3 regions of the Bradyrhizobium sp. CCBAU 65884 genome follow, and region 1 is predicted to be linked to each of the others. Evidence: predicted binding sites of a transcription regulator. Region 1 holds the regulator's gene; each other region holds the start of a gene.
The links. Region 1 encodes PhoB, which activates phosphate uptake and scavenging genes when phosphate is short. Its sites were predicted from a motif close to TGTCATNNANCTGTCAT; they were not measured.
Positions count from the first base shown of each region.

Region 1 (4,190 bases):
ACTTGAATGTTGCGGACGGTGTGACGCGTGCATTGCGCAACGCACCATCGACCGGCCCGGAAAACGAAACGTGCCGCCTTTTAAGGGCGGCACGCGCGACTATCTTATGCCTGGCAAGACGGGTGTCAATGCCGCCCGGAAAGCCTCGGGAAACGCTGAATCCGTAGTCTTGCGGTGCCGATTTTGCGGGTTTTCACCACGGAACATGTGGAAGCGAGTCGGCGGACTCTTGCGCGGGAGTCACGCCATATTGTAGCGTTTGGATTGTCAGATACGACATCTCGTGCAGCGGTTCTGATCCCAAGAGTCCTCTTGTACCGGCGTAAACGTTCGGGCGTCAGTCACGCGCCCGGCGAGCCTTAAGGGATTCTGACGGCACGGGTTTTTGAAGGCTTAGGCAATCGCTGCGAGGCCCCAGGATGGCGGCGCGTAGCGAGGGAAAGGGTGCAATGACGGTTTTGACCTGGTCCGACGATCGCGTCGAGCAGCTGAAAAAGCTCTGGGAGGCCGGACTTTCGGCCAGCCAGATCGCAGCTGAACTCGGCAATGTGACCCGCAATGCCGTGATCGGCAAAGTGCACAGGCTCGGTCTGTCCGGCCGTGCCAAGAGCCCTTCATCGGCAGCGCCCCGGCCGCGCAAGGCGCGTCCCGCGCAGCACATGATGCGGGTGACCCGCCCCATTGCGCGCGGCAACACCGCGCTGGCGCAGGCCTTCGAGGTCGAGGTGGAGGCCGAACCGGTCACCTACGACAACGTGGTGCCGATGAGCCAGCGGCTGTCGCTGCTCGAGCTGAACGAGGCCACCTGCCATTGGCCGGTCGGCGATCCCTCCAGCCCGGATTTCTTCTTCTGCGGCGGCAGGGCGCTGTCCGGCCTGCCCTACTGCGCCCAGCACTCGCGCGTGGCGTATCAGCCGGCGGCGGATCGCCGGCGTGCCCCGGCAAAGCCGGGTCCGCGCTGAGTTAGCTGGTTCAGTGACTGCAAAGACGGCGCCGTCATACGAGTGACGGCTCGACACATCCGATGTCGTCCCGGACAAGCGCGCCCCAAGCGCGCGCAGATCCGGGACCCATAACCACCGCGAGATGTGGTTACGGGACTCGGAGTTACCTTTTTCTCGAGATCACTACTCCCCGTGGTTATGGGTCCCGGATCTGCGCTGACGCTTGTCCGGGACGACACCGAGAGTGTGGCCGCAGCTCACCGAGCCTCCGTCTGTTCCGCCTTCGCGAAGCGATCGTCGAGCGCGTAGCCGGCGCCGCGGACGGTGCGGATCGGGTCCTGCTCGCGGCCGAGATTGAGCAGCTTGCGCAGGCGGCCGATATGGACGTCGACGGTGCGCTCATCGATGTAGATGTCGCGGCCCCAGACGCTGTCGAGCAGCTGCTCGCGCGAGAACACGCGGCCCGGATGCTCCAGGAAGAACTCCAGCAGGCGATATTCGGTCGGACCGAGATCGATCGGCCGGCCCGAGCGCGCCACGCGACGCTTGTCGCGGTCGAGCTCGATGTCGCCATAGGCCAGCACTGTCGCGAGCCGCTCAGGACTGGCGCGGCGCAGCAGGCCCTTCACGCGCGCCAAAAGCTCCGGCACCGAGAACGGCTTGACGATGTAGTCGTCGGCGCCGGTCGCAAGTCCCCGCACCCGCTCGCTCTCCTCGCCGCGCGCGGTGAGCATGATGATCGGCAGCTGCTTGGTGTCGGGCCGGGTCCGCAGCCGCCGGCACAGCTCGATGCCCGACAGGCCCGGCAGCATCCAGTCGAGCACGATCAGGTCCGGGATGTGCTCCTTGAGGCGGGTGTCGGCGTCGTCGCCGCGCATCACCGTCTCGACGTCATAGCCGTCGCCTTCGAGGTTGTAGCGAAGCAGCTCGGTGAGAGCTTCCTCGTCCTCAACCACCATAATGCGTGCGCCCATCGGGTCGTCGCTCCTTGAGTCTTCAGGTATTCGGGACCGTCGTGGCGAAGGTGGTCATGTCGCCCTTCGGCCGCTTGTCGGTGATCGCCTGGCCTTCGATCATGTAGAACACGGTCTCGGCGATGTTGGTGGCGTGGTCGCCGATCCGCTCGATGTTCTTGGCGCAGAACATCAGATGGATACAGAACGAGATGTTGCGCGGATCCTCCATCATGTAGGTGAGGAGCTCGCGGAACAGCGAGGTGCAGATCGCGTCGACTTCCTCGTCGCCCTTCCACACCGCCATCGCCGCCGGCAGATCATGTGCGGCATAGGCGTCCAGCACCGACTTGACCTGCTGCTGCACGAGGTCGGTCATGTGCTCCAGGCCGCGGAACAGTTTCAGCGGATGGAAGTCGGTCTCCAGCGCGGCGACGCGCTTGCCCATGTTCTTGGCGAGGTCGCCGATGCGCTCGAGGTCGGTCGCAACGCGCATGGCGCCGACGATCTCGCGCAAATCCACCGCCATCGGCTGGCGGCGGGCGATGGTGAGCACGGCGCGTTCCTCGATGCGCTTCTGCAACGCGTCGAGCTCGGCATCGATGGTGACGACGCGCTGGCCGAGCGCGACGTCGCGGCGGATCAGCGCGCCGACGGAATCGACGATCATGCGTTCGGCGATGCCGCCCATCTCGGCGACCAGGCGGGTGAGCTCCTGGAGGTCGGTGTCGAAAGCTTTTGCGGTATGTTCAGTACCCATGTCGCGTCTCCTCAGCCGAACCGGCCGGTGATGTAATCCTGCGTGCGCCGGTCGCTCGGCGACGTGAAGATCTTGCTGGTGTCGTCGAACTCGATCAGCTCGCCGAGATACATGAAGGCGGTCTTGTCGGAGACGCGCGCCGCCTGCTGCATGTTGTGCGTGACGATCGCGATCGTGTAGTTCTCGGACAGCTCCTGGATCAGCTCCTCGACCTTGGCGGTCGAGATCGGATCGAGCGCCGAGCAGGGCTCGTCGAACAGAATCACCTCGGGCCGCACTGCGACGGTGCGGGCGATGCACAGGCGCTGCTGCTGGCCGCCGGAGAGCGACAGGCCGGAGGCGTTGAGCTTGTCCTTGACCTCGTTCCACAGCGCGCCGCCGCGCAGCGCCTTCTCGACGCGGTCGTCCATCTCGGACTTCGAGATCTTCTCGTAGAGGCGGATGCCGAAGGCGATGTTCTCGTAGATCGTCATCGGGAACGGCGTCGGCTTCTGGAACACCATGCCGACCCGGGCGCGCAGCAGATTGAGGTCGAGCCTGGGGTCGAGGATGTTGGTCTGGTCCAGCATGAGCTGGCCGGTGGCGCGCTGGCCCGGATAGAGGTCGTACATCCGGTTGAAGATGCGCAGCAGGGTCGACTTGCCGCAGCCCGACGGGCCGATGAACGCCGTGACACGGTTGGCGCCCAGCGTCAGGTTGATGTTCTTCAGCGCGTGGTGCTCGCCGTAATAGAAATTGAGATTGCGCACCGTCACCTTGGCCGGAGCTTCCGGCAGCGGCTGCGAGGCCAGATGAGCGTTGGAACTCATGGAAACGGACAGGTCGGTCATTTTGCAGTCCTCTCGGCGCCGAGGATGCGCGCGCCAATGTTCAGGGCAAGCACGGTGAGCGTGATCAGCAGCGCGCCGCTCCAGGCGAGCTGCTTCCAATAGGCGTAGGGGCTCTGGACGAAGTTGTTGATGGTGACCGGCAAATTGGCCATCGTCTTGTTCAGGCCGAGGCTGAAGAACTGGTTCGACAGCGCGGTGAAGAGCAGCGGCGCGGTCTCGCCGGCGACGCGGGCGGTGGCGAGCAGCACGCCGGTGATGAGGCCCGACCGGGCCGCACGATAGGCGATACGCTTGATCACCAGCGAGCGCGGCAGGCCGAGCGCCGAGGCCGCCTCGCGCAGCGGATTCGGCACCAGCAGCAGCATGTCCTCGGTGGTGCGCAGCACGACCGGGATCACGATGACGGCGAGCGCCAGCGCGCCCGCGATCGCGGAGAAGCCACGCATCGGCACCACCACCGCGCCATAGATGAACAGGCCGATGATGATCGAGGGCGCCGAGAGCAGGATGTCGTTGATGAAGCGGATCACCGAGGTCAGCCGGTCGTTGCGGCCGTATTCGGCAAGGTAGGTGCCGGCGAACAGGCCGAGCGGCGCGCCGATGCCGACGCCGATCAACGTCATGATGATCGAACCGACGATCGCGTTGCGCAGGCCGCCCTCGGTCGAACCCGGCGGCGGCGTATCCGCGACGAAGATCTCAA
Region 1 is NZ_LBJU01000105.1:16,832-21,021, reverse strand. Features, by position in the region: gene XI03_RS11545 (GcrA family cell cycle regulator) at 450-962, shown strand; gene phoB (phosphate regulon transcriptional regulator PhoB) at 1,202-1,918, opposite strand; gene phoU (phosphate signaling complex protein PhoU) at 1,941-2,657, opposite strand; gene pstB (phosphate ABC transporter ATP-binding protein PstB) at 2,669-3,487, opposite strand; gene pstA (phosphate ABC transporter permease PstA) at 3,484-4,190, opposite strand, start outside.

Region 2 (4,190 bases), on a different contig from region 1:
AGAAGCTGACCGCGGAGATCGTCTCCGGCGACGGTTCGCTGCAGCGCGTTTCGCTGCTCTGCCGCATCGATACGCTGGACGAGCTCGACTACTACCGGAACGGCGGTATCCTGCACTACGTGCTGCGCAAGCTCGCGGCCTAAGCGCGAATTTGTGAACGGTGGCTCACCGCGACGTGAGTAGAAGGTTAAACGAAGGCGGCCTATCACAAGGCCGCCTTCGTGCGTTTGCGGCATGCTCCAGATGGGCCCGCCCGGCGGAAAACCTCCTTTCGGACGGTTGGCCTGGACGGTCGTGTGTCGCGCCCCGTAAGACTACGGTGACCATCCGGCGATAAGATCTCCCTTTCCACGAGCAATGGTGTGCGGCGTTCGACATGACAACAATGACGGCTTCTCATCTGGTTTCACGTTGGTCCGGTGCCCTCTGGTCGGGAGCTCTCGGCATCTGTGCGATCGTCGCCGTCATCCGTCCGGCGGAGGCCGATCCCCGCGCCGTCGTCGAATTGTTTACCTCGCAGGGCTGCTCCTCCTGCCCGCCCGCCGACCAGATCATCGGCGATCTCTCCAAAGACCCGTCGATCATCGCGCTGAGCATGCCGATCGACTATTGGGACTATCTGGGCTGGAAGGACACGCTGGCGGATTCGCGCTTCTCTGCACGGCAGCGTGCTTATTCGCGCATGCGCGGCGACCGCGAGGTCTACACGCCGCAGGTCGTAGTCAACGGCTCCACCCATGTCATCGGCAGCGATCGTGCCGGCATCGAGAGCGCGATCGGCAAGACTGACAAGGGCACGGGTGTGATGAGCGTGCCGGTGACGATGTCGCTCGCGGGCAAGCAGATCAACGTGTCGGTGGCGGCGAGCAACGAGCCGGCCGTCTCGCATGGCGAGGTCTGGATCTGCTCGATCGCCAAGTCGGTCCCGATCGCGATCACTCGCGGCGAGAATCGCGGACAGCAGGTCACCTATCACAACGTGGTGCGCAACCTGCTCAAGGTTGGCGACTGGACCGGGCGTTCAGAAAGCTGGACGGTGCCGATCGAGAACCTCACACGCGACGGCGTCGACGGCGCGGTGGTCTATGTCCAGGACGGCAGCCGCGACAAGCCCGGCACGATGCTGGGCGCGGCCTACACGTCGCTGCACTGATTTCAATTCTCTAGCGTCGTACTCACTGCCACCCTCATGGTGAGGCGCGCGCCCTTGCGCGCGTCTACCGGACGATGCTTCGCATCGCCGTGAGAACAATGCAGGCCCCGCTCACGCAGCTCGGCCTCGATCCTTCGAGACGCCGCGCGAAGGACGCGCGGCTCTCGGGATGAGGGATGAGATTGTTGGCGCTGATGAGAGAAGAATTTCGTCGTGCCAGAAACATCCCGACACAAACAAAAAAGGACCAACTTGCGTTGGCCCTCCTTGTCGCGCGTACAGACCCGATCCTGTTCGACCCCGGGGGGCTGGGGGCTGAGGAATCCGGAACCGAAAGGACCGGGTCAACGCACGTGAGTCTTTTCGCAATGCAGGGCGGCAGTCGCTAGGCGGAAAAGCGGCGAGAGTATGATTCCTGCTAACGATCCCGTGACGGTTTGCCGCGAGGGAGTTCTACCATAGCGTGTGCTCCGATTCGTAACTGATTCGACCGGTTGAATCAGGAGCCCCTTGCGGCGCTGGCCGGTTGGCGCAATCATGCAGCTGTCATGATCCAGGTTCCGGGGACGGTCTTCGCGGATTCGGGTCATGCCGTGCGATGAGGAAGCGCTCCATGAGTCTGTCGGAGGATACCGATCCGAGCGAGCTGCGCGCGGCGGCGCGCCCCGCCGCGGCGACGACGCAACTGAGCCGGGTGACGTTCAACCGGCTCGAGCTGCACCGTATTCTCAATCTCTACGGCCGCATGGTCGCCGACGGCGAGTGGCGCGATTATGCCATCGACTTCCTGAGGGATCGCGCCGTGTTCTCGGTCTATCGCCGTGCCTCGGAAGTGCCGATCTACCGCATCGAGAAGGATCCGCGGCTGGCGCGCAAGCAGGGCATGTACAGCGTGATCTCGGCGACCGGCCTGATCCTGCGCCGCGGCCACGAGCTGGAGCGCGTGCTGCTGGTGATCGATCGGAAGCTGGCGGTGGTATAGCCGCACAAACGGTGCCGTAGGGTGGGCAAAGGCGCGCAGCGCCGTGCCCACGTTCTTTCTCTATCGCTGGGAGATGGTGGGCACGCTTACGCTTTGCCCATCCTACGAGGCCTACTTCCCCGGCACCGTCTTCGCGCCCTCGCCGAGGTCGCGCTGCATCATCACCGTATCGAGCCAGCGTCCGAATTTCAGCCCGACATTGGGATGCGTGCCGATCATCTTGAAGCCGCCCCTGGTGTGCACGCCGATCGAGCCGGCATTGGCGGAATCGCCGATCACCGCGATCATCTGGCGGAAGCCGCGCGCCTCGCATTCGGCGACCAGCCGCTCCAGCAGCTTTGATCCGACACCGCGGCGGTGGAAAGAGGGATCGAGATAGATCGAGTTCTCGACCGTGAAGCGGTAGGCCGGGCGCGGGCGGTAGGCGCCGGCATAGGCATAGCCGGCCACGCGGCCGTCGAGGATGGCGACGAAATAGGGATAGCCGCCGTCGACCAGTGCGCGATAACGGCGCGTCATCTCCACGAGGTCAGGCGGCTCCAGCTCGAACGTCGCGGTGCCCTCGCGGACGGCCTGCTGGTAGATGGCGGTGATGGCGGGAAGGTCGGCCTCGGTTGCAGGCCTGATTTCAGGTTCGGACATGGGGCAAGATTAGAGCCTTCCCGCTTCTGCTGAAAGGGGCAACTGTGTTGCCACACCCGTCATTGCGAGCGCAGCGAAGCAATCCAGAAATGCATCCGCGGAGGGACTCTGGATTGCTTCGTCGCAAGGGCTCGCAATGACGAGGAGAGGCCAAGGCTCAAACAAAAACCCCGGCCTTTCGGCCGGGGTTCGTGTCCGTTCGTCCTGGTCTATCGCTTAGTCGCGCTGGCCGAGGAGCTGCAGCAGCAGCGTGAACAGGTTGATGAAGTTCAGGTACAGCGACAGTGCGCCGGTGATGGCCGCACGCTCTGCGATGTCCCCGCCGGCCGAGGCGTAGCCGTAGATGTAGTCGTTCTTCAGCCGCTGGGTATCCCAGGCGGTGAGGCCTGCGAACACCAGCACGCCGACCACCGACACGATGAACTGCAGCATCGAGCTCGCCAGGAACAGGTTCACCAGGCTCGCGATGATGATGCCGATCAGGCCCATGAACAGGAACGAGCCCATGCCGGTCAGGTCACGCTTGGTGGTGTAGCCATAGAGGCTCAGCGCACCGAATGTGGCCGCGGTGATGAAGAACACCCGCACGATCGAGGTGTGCGTGAACACCAGGAAGATCGACGACAGCGAGATACCCATCAGCGCCGCGAACACCCAGAACAGGATCTGGGCGGTCGAGGGAGCCAGACGGTTGATGCCCGCCGAGATCACGAACACCATGGCGAGCGGCGCCAGCATGAACAGCCATTTCAGCGGGCTGACGAACATCGCGTAGCCGAACGGCGTCAGGAACAGCTTGCCGACGCGGACGGCGTCCGCGGTCGGGACATCGGTCACGGCAGCCATGTAGACGCCGAGCGCGGCAAGGCCAGTGATGGCCAGGCCGATGCTCATGTAGTTGTAGATGCGCAGCATATAGGCGCGCAGGCCGGCATCGACCGTCGCGGCGTCAACACGCCCGGCGGCCCTGCCGAAAGGAGAAGCGTAGTTACGGTCTAGGTCCGACATGGTCGAATTCCCGTTGGTTGGTCCGGTCCGGCACGAGGGTCGCCATGCCGCCGGTTCGTCAAACTCTATCTCGGATACCGACGCCAACCGACTAAATTTTGGCTAACAATCGGGGCTCCGAACCCATTCGATATGTGGGAAACTAACACATTCGCTGCAACCTTCCACGCGCGGCTGAATGTCGCCCTTGGCGGCAATCCTGACGCGAACCTGACGAGCAGTCGTGGTTAATCGCAGAAATCGTGCGATTTCGCTCTCGTGCGGCCATCCGCTACATTTTGTCACAAATTCCGCAACACCGTGGCGGGCTTTTTGTTCAACGCCAGCAGCGTGCCCGCGAGCCCGAGCCCGACGGTGACGACGAGCGCGGCCGCGACCACGCCGGCCGCGCTGCCGGCCTGCCAG
Region 2 is NZ_LBJU01000097.1:14,763-18,952, reverse strand. Features, by position in the region: gene acnA (aconitate hydratase AcnA) at 1-143, shown strand, start outside; gene XI03_RS08625 (DUF1223 domain-containing protein) at 377-1,153, shown strand; gene XI03_RS08620 (DUF2794 domain-containing protein) at 1,767-2,135, shown strand; gene XI03_RS08615 (GNAT family N-acetyltransferase) at 2,247-2,777, opposite strand; gene XI03_RS08610 (Bax inhibitor-1/YccA family protein) at 2,994-3,785, opposite strand; gene XI03_RS08605 (ABC transporter permease) at 4,067-4,190, opposite strand, start outside.
Region 2: a site for PhoB is predicted at 1,687-1,703, ahead of XI03_RS08620 (DUF2794 domain-containing protein). Genes of this name have one in related genera too.

Region 3 (4,190 bases), on a different contig from region 1:
TGCGCGGCCGCTTCACGTCGAACATCCCTGATCAGGATTGATGGCGTTCGTTCCGGCGCGTGAGACGACGCGGCGAGGATTCCTTGAGCGACTTTCCACGGCCAGACAGACTCGGATTTGTCATGAAGTAGTTGTGGACGTTGAAAGGCTCCTCGCCTTTCGCGGTCTTCATACGCGTTGAGGACCCGTCCGGCAACAATTGCCAGCTCTGCTCATTGTCCTTGAGATTCGCGACCATGATCTGTTCGAGAACCTGCTGATGCACCGTCGGATTCTGCAGCGGACACAGCACCTCGACGCGGCGGTCGAGGTTGCGCGGCATCATGTCGGCGGAGGAGATATACACAGCCGCTTTGGCGCTCGGCAGGCCCTGGCCCATGCCGAAGCAGTAGATTCGGCCGTGTTCCAGGAAGCGTCCGATGATCGACTTGACGCGGATGTTCTCGGACAGGCCGGGAATGCCGGGGCGCAGGCAGCAGATACCGCGCACCACGAGCTCGACCTGCACGCCGGCCTGGGAAGCCTCATAGAGCGCGTCGATGATGTCGGGGTCGACCAGTGCATTCATCTTCATCCAGACCGCACCGTGGCGGCCGTGGCGCGCATGCGCGGTCTCGCCCTGGATGTGCTCGATGATGCGCTTGCGCAAGGTCAGCGGCGACACCGCCATCTTCTCCAGATCGCTCGGCGCGGCATAGCCGGTGATGAAATTGAACACACGCGCGGCGTCGCGGCCGATGGTCGGATCCGAGGTGAAGTAGGAGAGGTCGGTGTAGATGCGCGCGGTGACCGGGTGATAATTGCCGGTGCCGGTATGGACGTAAGTCGTGAGGCTGCCGCCCTCGCGGCGCACCACCATCGAGAGCTTTGCGTGCGTCTTCAGTTCGAGGAAGCCGTAGACGACCTGCACGCCGGCGCGTTCGAGGTCGCGTGCCCAGCGGATATTGGCTTCCTCGTCGAAGCGCGCCTTCAGCTCGATCAACGCGGTGACGGATTTGCCGGCCTCGGCGGCTTCCGCCAGCGCGCGGACGATCGGCGAGTTGTTGGAGGTGCGGTAGAGCGTCTGCTTGATCGCGACGACATCGGGGTCGCGCGTGGCCTGCTGCAGGAACTGCACCACCACGTCGAAGGATTCGTAGGGATGATGGACCACGAGGTCCTTCTGCCGGATCGCGGCAAAGATGTCGCCGCCATGCTCGCGCACGCGCTCGGGGTGGCGCGGCACGTAAGGGGTGAATTCGAGATCGGGCCGGTCGAGGCGGGTGAGCTGCGAGAGCTCGTTCATCGCCTGCACGCCGTCGACCAGGAACACCTCGTCATCGGCGGCCGACAGCGCGTGTTGAACGAAGTTGCGCAGCTCCTCCGGCATCTTGGCGTCGATCTCGAGCCGGATCACCGATCCGCGGCGGCGGCGCTTCAGCGCGGTCTCGAACAGGCGGACGAGGTCTTCCGCCTCTTCCTCGATTTCGAGCTCGGAGTCGCGGATGATGCGGAAGGCGCCCTGGCCGTGCAGATTGTAGCCGGGGAACAGGCGGTTGATGAACAGGGCGGTCGCCTGCTCCAGCGAGATCAGCCGGACGGCCTTGCCCTCGGTCGGCAGGCGGATGAAGCGGTCGATCTTGCCGGGCATGCGGATCAGCGCGTTCATCTGCTTGCCGTCGGCGGCGCGCGTGAGCTGGAGCGCGATGGTGAAGCCGAGGCTCGGGATGAACGGGAAGGGGTGGGCCGGGTCGATCGCCAGCGGGGTCAGCAGCGGGAATACGTTGCTGAGGAAGTAGTCCTCGATCCAGGTCCGTTCCGCCTTGGTGACCTCCTTGCCCTCGACGAGCACGATGCCGACATCGGCCAGCGTGCCGCGCAGGTCGCGCCAGATCGCCTGCTGGTCGGAGGCGAGCTCGGAGACGGTGCGGTTGATCAGCGCGAGCTGTTCGGACGGCGTCAGGCCGTCGGGGCTGCGTTCGGCAATGCCCTCACGCACCTGGGCCTTGATGCCGGCGACGCGGACCATGAAGAACTCGTCGAGGTTATTCGCCGAAATCGACAGGAATCGCACCCGCTCCAGCATGGGGTGGCTGGGATTGACCGATTCCTCCAGGACGCGGCGGTTGAAATGCAGCCAGGAGAGCTCGCGGTTGATGAATCGCTCGGGACTCGATGCGATCGCCGGCAGGCTCTCGGTCTCTGGGGCTTTTTCTTTAGTTTCAACAGCTTGCGCAGAGTCCATCAGAAGTCGGTCCATCCAGTTCGCCCCAATTTGCGACTTATGCGCAAAACCGGCCGGAGCATGTGTTAGAGCGATGACGTTTCGATGACATTGATGTTCCGCCGGTTCGCCGCGTCAAGCGGGCTTGGCGTGGGTCTGGAGGCGGCCACGGAGGCCGATCAGGCGTCGCGGAGCAGCTCGGCGGCCAGCGCCCGGGTGACCGGGCGGCCGAGCCTGAGGGCTTCGCTGTCGAGCAGTTCCACGGCCTGGCGGGCGGCGGCCGAGGACCGCTCCAGGCGGGTGGCGAGGTAGCCGACCACGCTCTCGTCCACGGTGAGCTGGCGGTCGGCGCAGAATTTGACGATCAGGCCGCGGAACAGCTGGTCGTCGGGCGGTAGCAGCGCGACCACTGGAACGGCGCGCAGACGCGAGCGCAGGTCGCGAAGCTCGATCTCCAGCGAGGCCGGCACCTCGCGTCCGGTGAACAGGACGTAGGCGCCATCCTCGCGGGCGAGGTTCATCAGGTGGAAGAGGGCGCGTTCGTCAAATTCCCTGGCCTTGATATCCTCGACCACCAGCGCACCGGTGGCGAGCGTGCCCGGGACCCCCGCAGCGGTCAGCGCATTGGCCGTGGTGGAGCGGGCCCCTGATGCCTCGGCCCAGATCGCGGCGAGATGGCTCTTGCCGCTTCCTTCGGGACCGGCCAGCCACATGATCCGGTTCGGCCATTCCGGCCAGCTGTCGATCAGGCCGAGACCGGCCGCATTGGCGGGGCCTTCGAGGAAATTGTCCCGGCTGAGGCTCTCCGCATGCGGAAGCGAAAACGCCAATTGTCGGGGGTGAACGCGGCCTGGCACGCTTGCTTTGCTCCATGCCGGCGCGCCGGCGTCATTCGAAGAGGTCGGACGTATCGAGCGGGAGTTGGCCTTTTACGGGGCCGCATCGCCTCTCATTTGGCCTCGATCGTGCTACTTGGCCTCGATCGTGCTACTTGGCCTCGATCGTGCTCATGTGCCGCAGCCACTCGACCAGATAGAGCGACACGGAGGAGAGTGTGAAGACCGTGACGAGGCCCATCAGGATGATATCATAAGGGGCCGGCTTGAAGCCGAAGGCAAGCGCTGCCAACACGAGCGCCGCGAACGCCACCTGTGCCACGGTGTTGAGCTTTGACACTTTCGACGGCTTCATCTCGACGGGCCGGTCGAACAGCCAGGACACGATCACGGCGGCGACGATCATGATGTCGCGCGAGACCACCAGGATCACGATCCAGCGCGGAATTGCGCCCCAGATGCCCAGCGCCATGTAGATCGAGACCAGCAGCGCCTTGTCCGCGAGCGGGTCGAGCAGGGCGCCGAGCTCGCTCGTCATGTTGAAGCGCTTGGCCAGGAAGCCGTCCACGGCGTCGCTGATACCGGCGATCAGGAAGACGGCGAACGCGACCTCCATTTGGCTCGACACGATGGCCCAGACGATGATCGGGACCAGCATGATGCGGCCCAGGGTAATGATATTCGGAATACTCACGAAAGCGCTTCCCGGCACCCGGTCTGACCTCGAATCCGGCCTCTCGGGAGGCTGAACCGGTTGATATCTCTACATAGTATACGGCGGTGCGCCATGCGAGCCATTGCGCGTCCCCGGAATTCGACGTAACCAGCCGCGAACCCACTGGAAATCGGGCATGACCGACCGCAAAAACGGCCTCACTTACGCCGATTCAGGCGTCGATATCGATGCGGGCAACCGCCTGGTCGACCTGATCAAGCCGATGGTGCGCGCCACCGCACGGCCGGGCGCCGACGCCGAGATCGGCGGTTTCGGCGGCCTGTTCGACCTCAAGGCGGCCGGTTTCAAGGATCCGGTCCTCGTGGCCGCGACCGACGGCGTCGGCACCAAGGTCAAGATCGCGATCGAGACCGGGCTGCATGGCGGGATCGGCATCGATCTCGTCGCCATGAGCGTCAACGACCTCGTGGTGCAG
Region 3 is NZ_LBJU01000111.1:36,887-41,076, forward strand. Features, by position in the region: gene ppx (exopolyphosphatase) at 1-16, opposite strand, end outside; gene XI03_RS14635 (RNA degradosome polyphosphate kinase) at 32-2,224, opposite strand; gene XI03_RS14640 (DnaA ATPase domain-containing protein) at 2,383-3,060, opposite strand; gene XI03_RS14645 (CDP-alcohol phosphatidyltransferase family protein) at 3,191-3,733, opposite strand; gene purM (phosphoribosylformylglycinamidine cyclo-ligase) at 3,891-4,190, shown strand, end outside.
Region 3: a site for PhoB is predicted at 2,298-2,314, ahead of XI03_RS14635 (RNA degradosome polyphosphate kinase). Genes of this name have one in related genera too.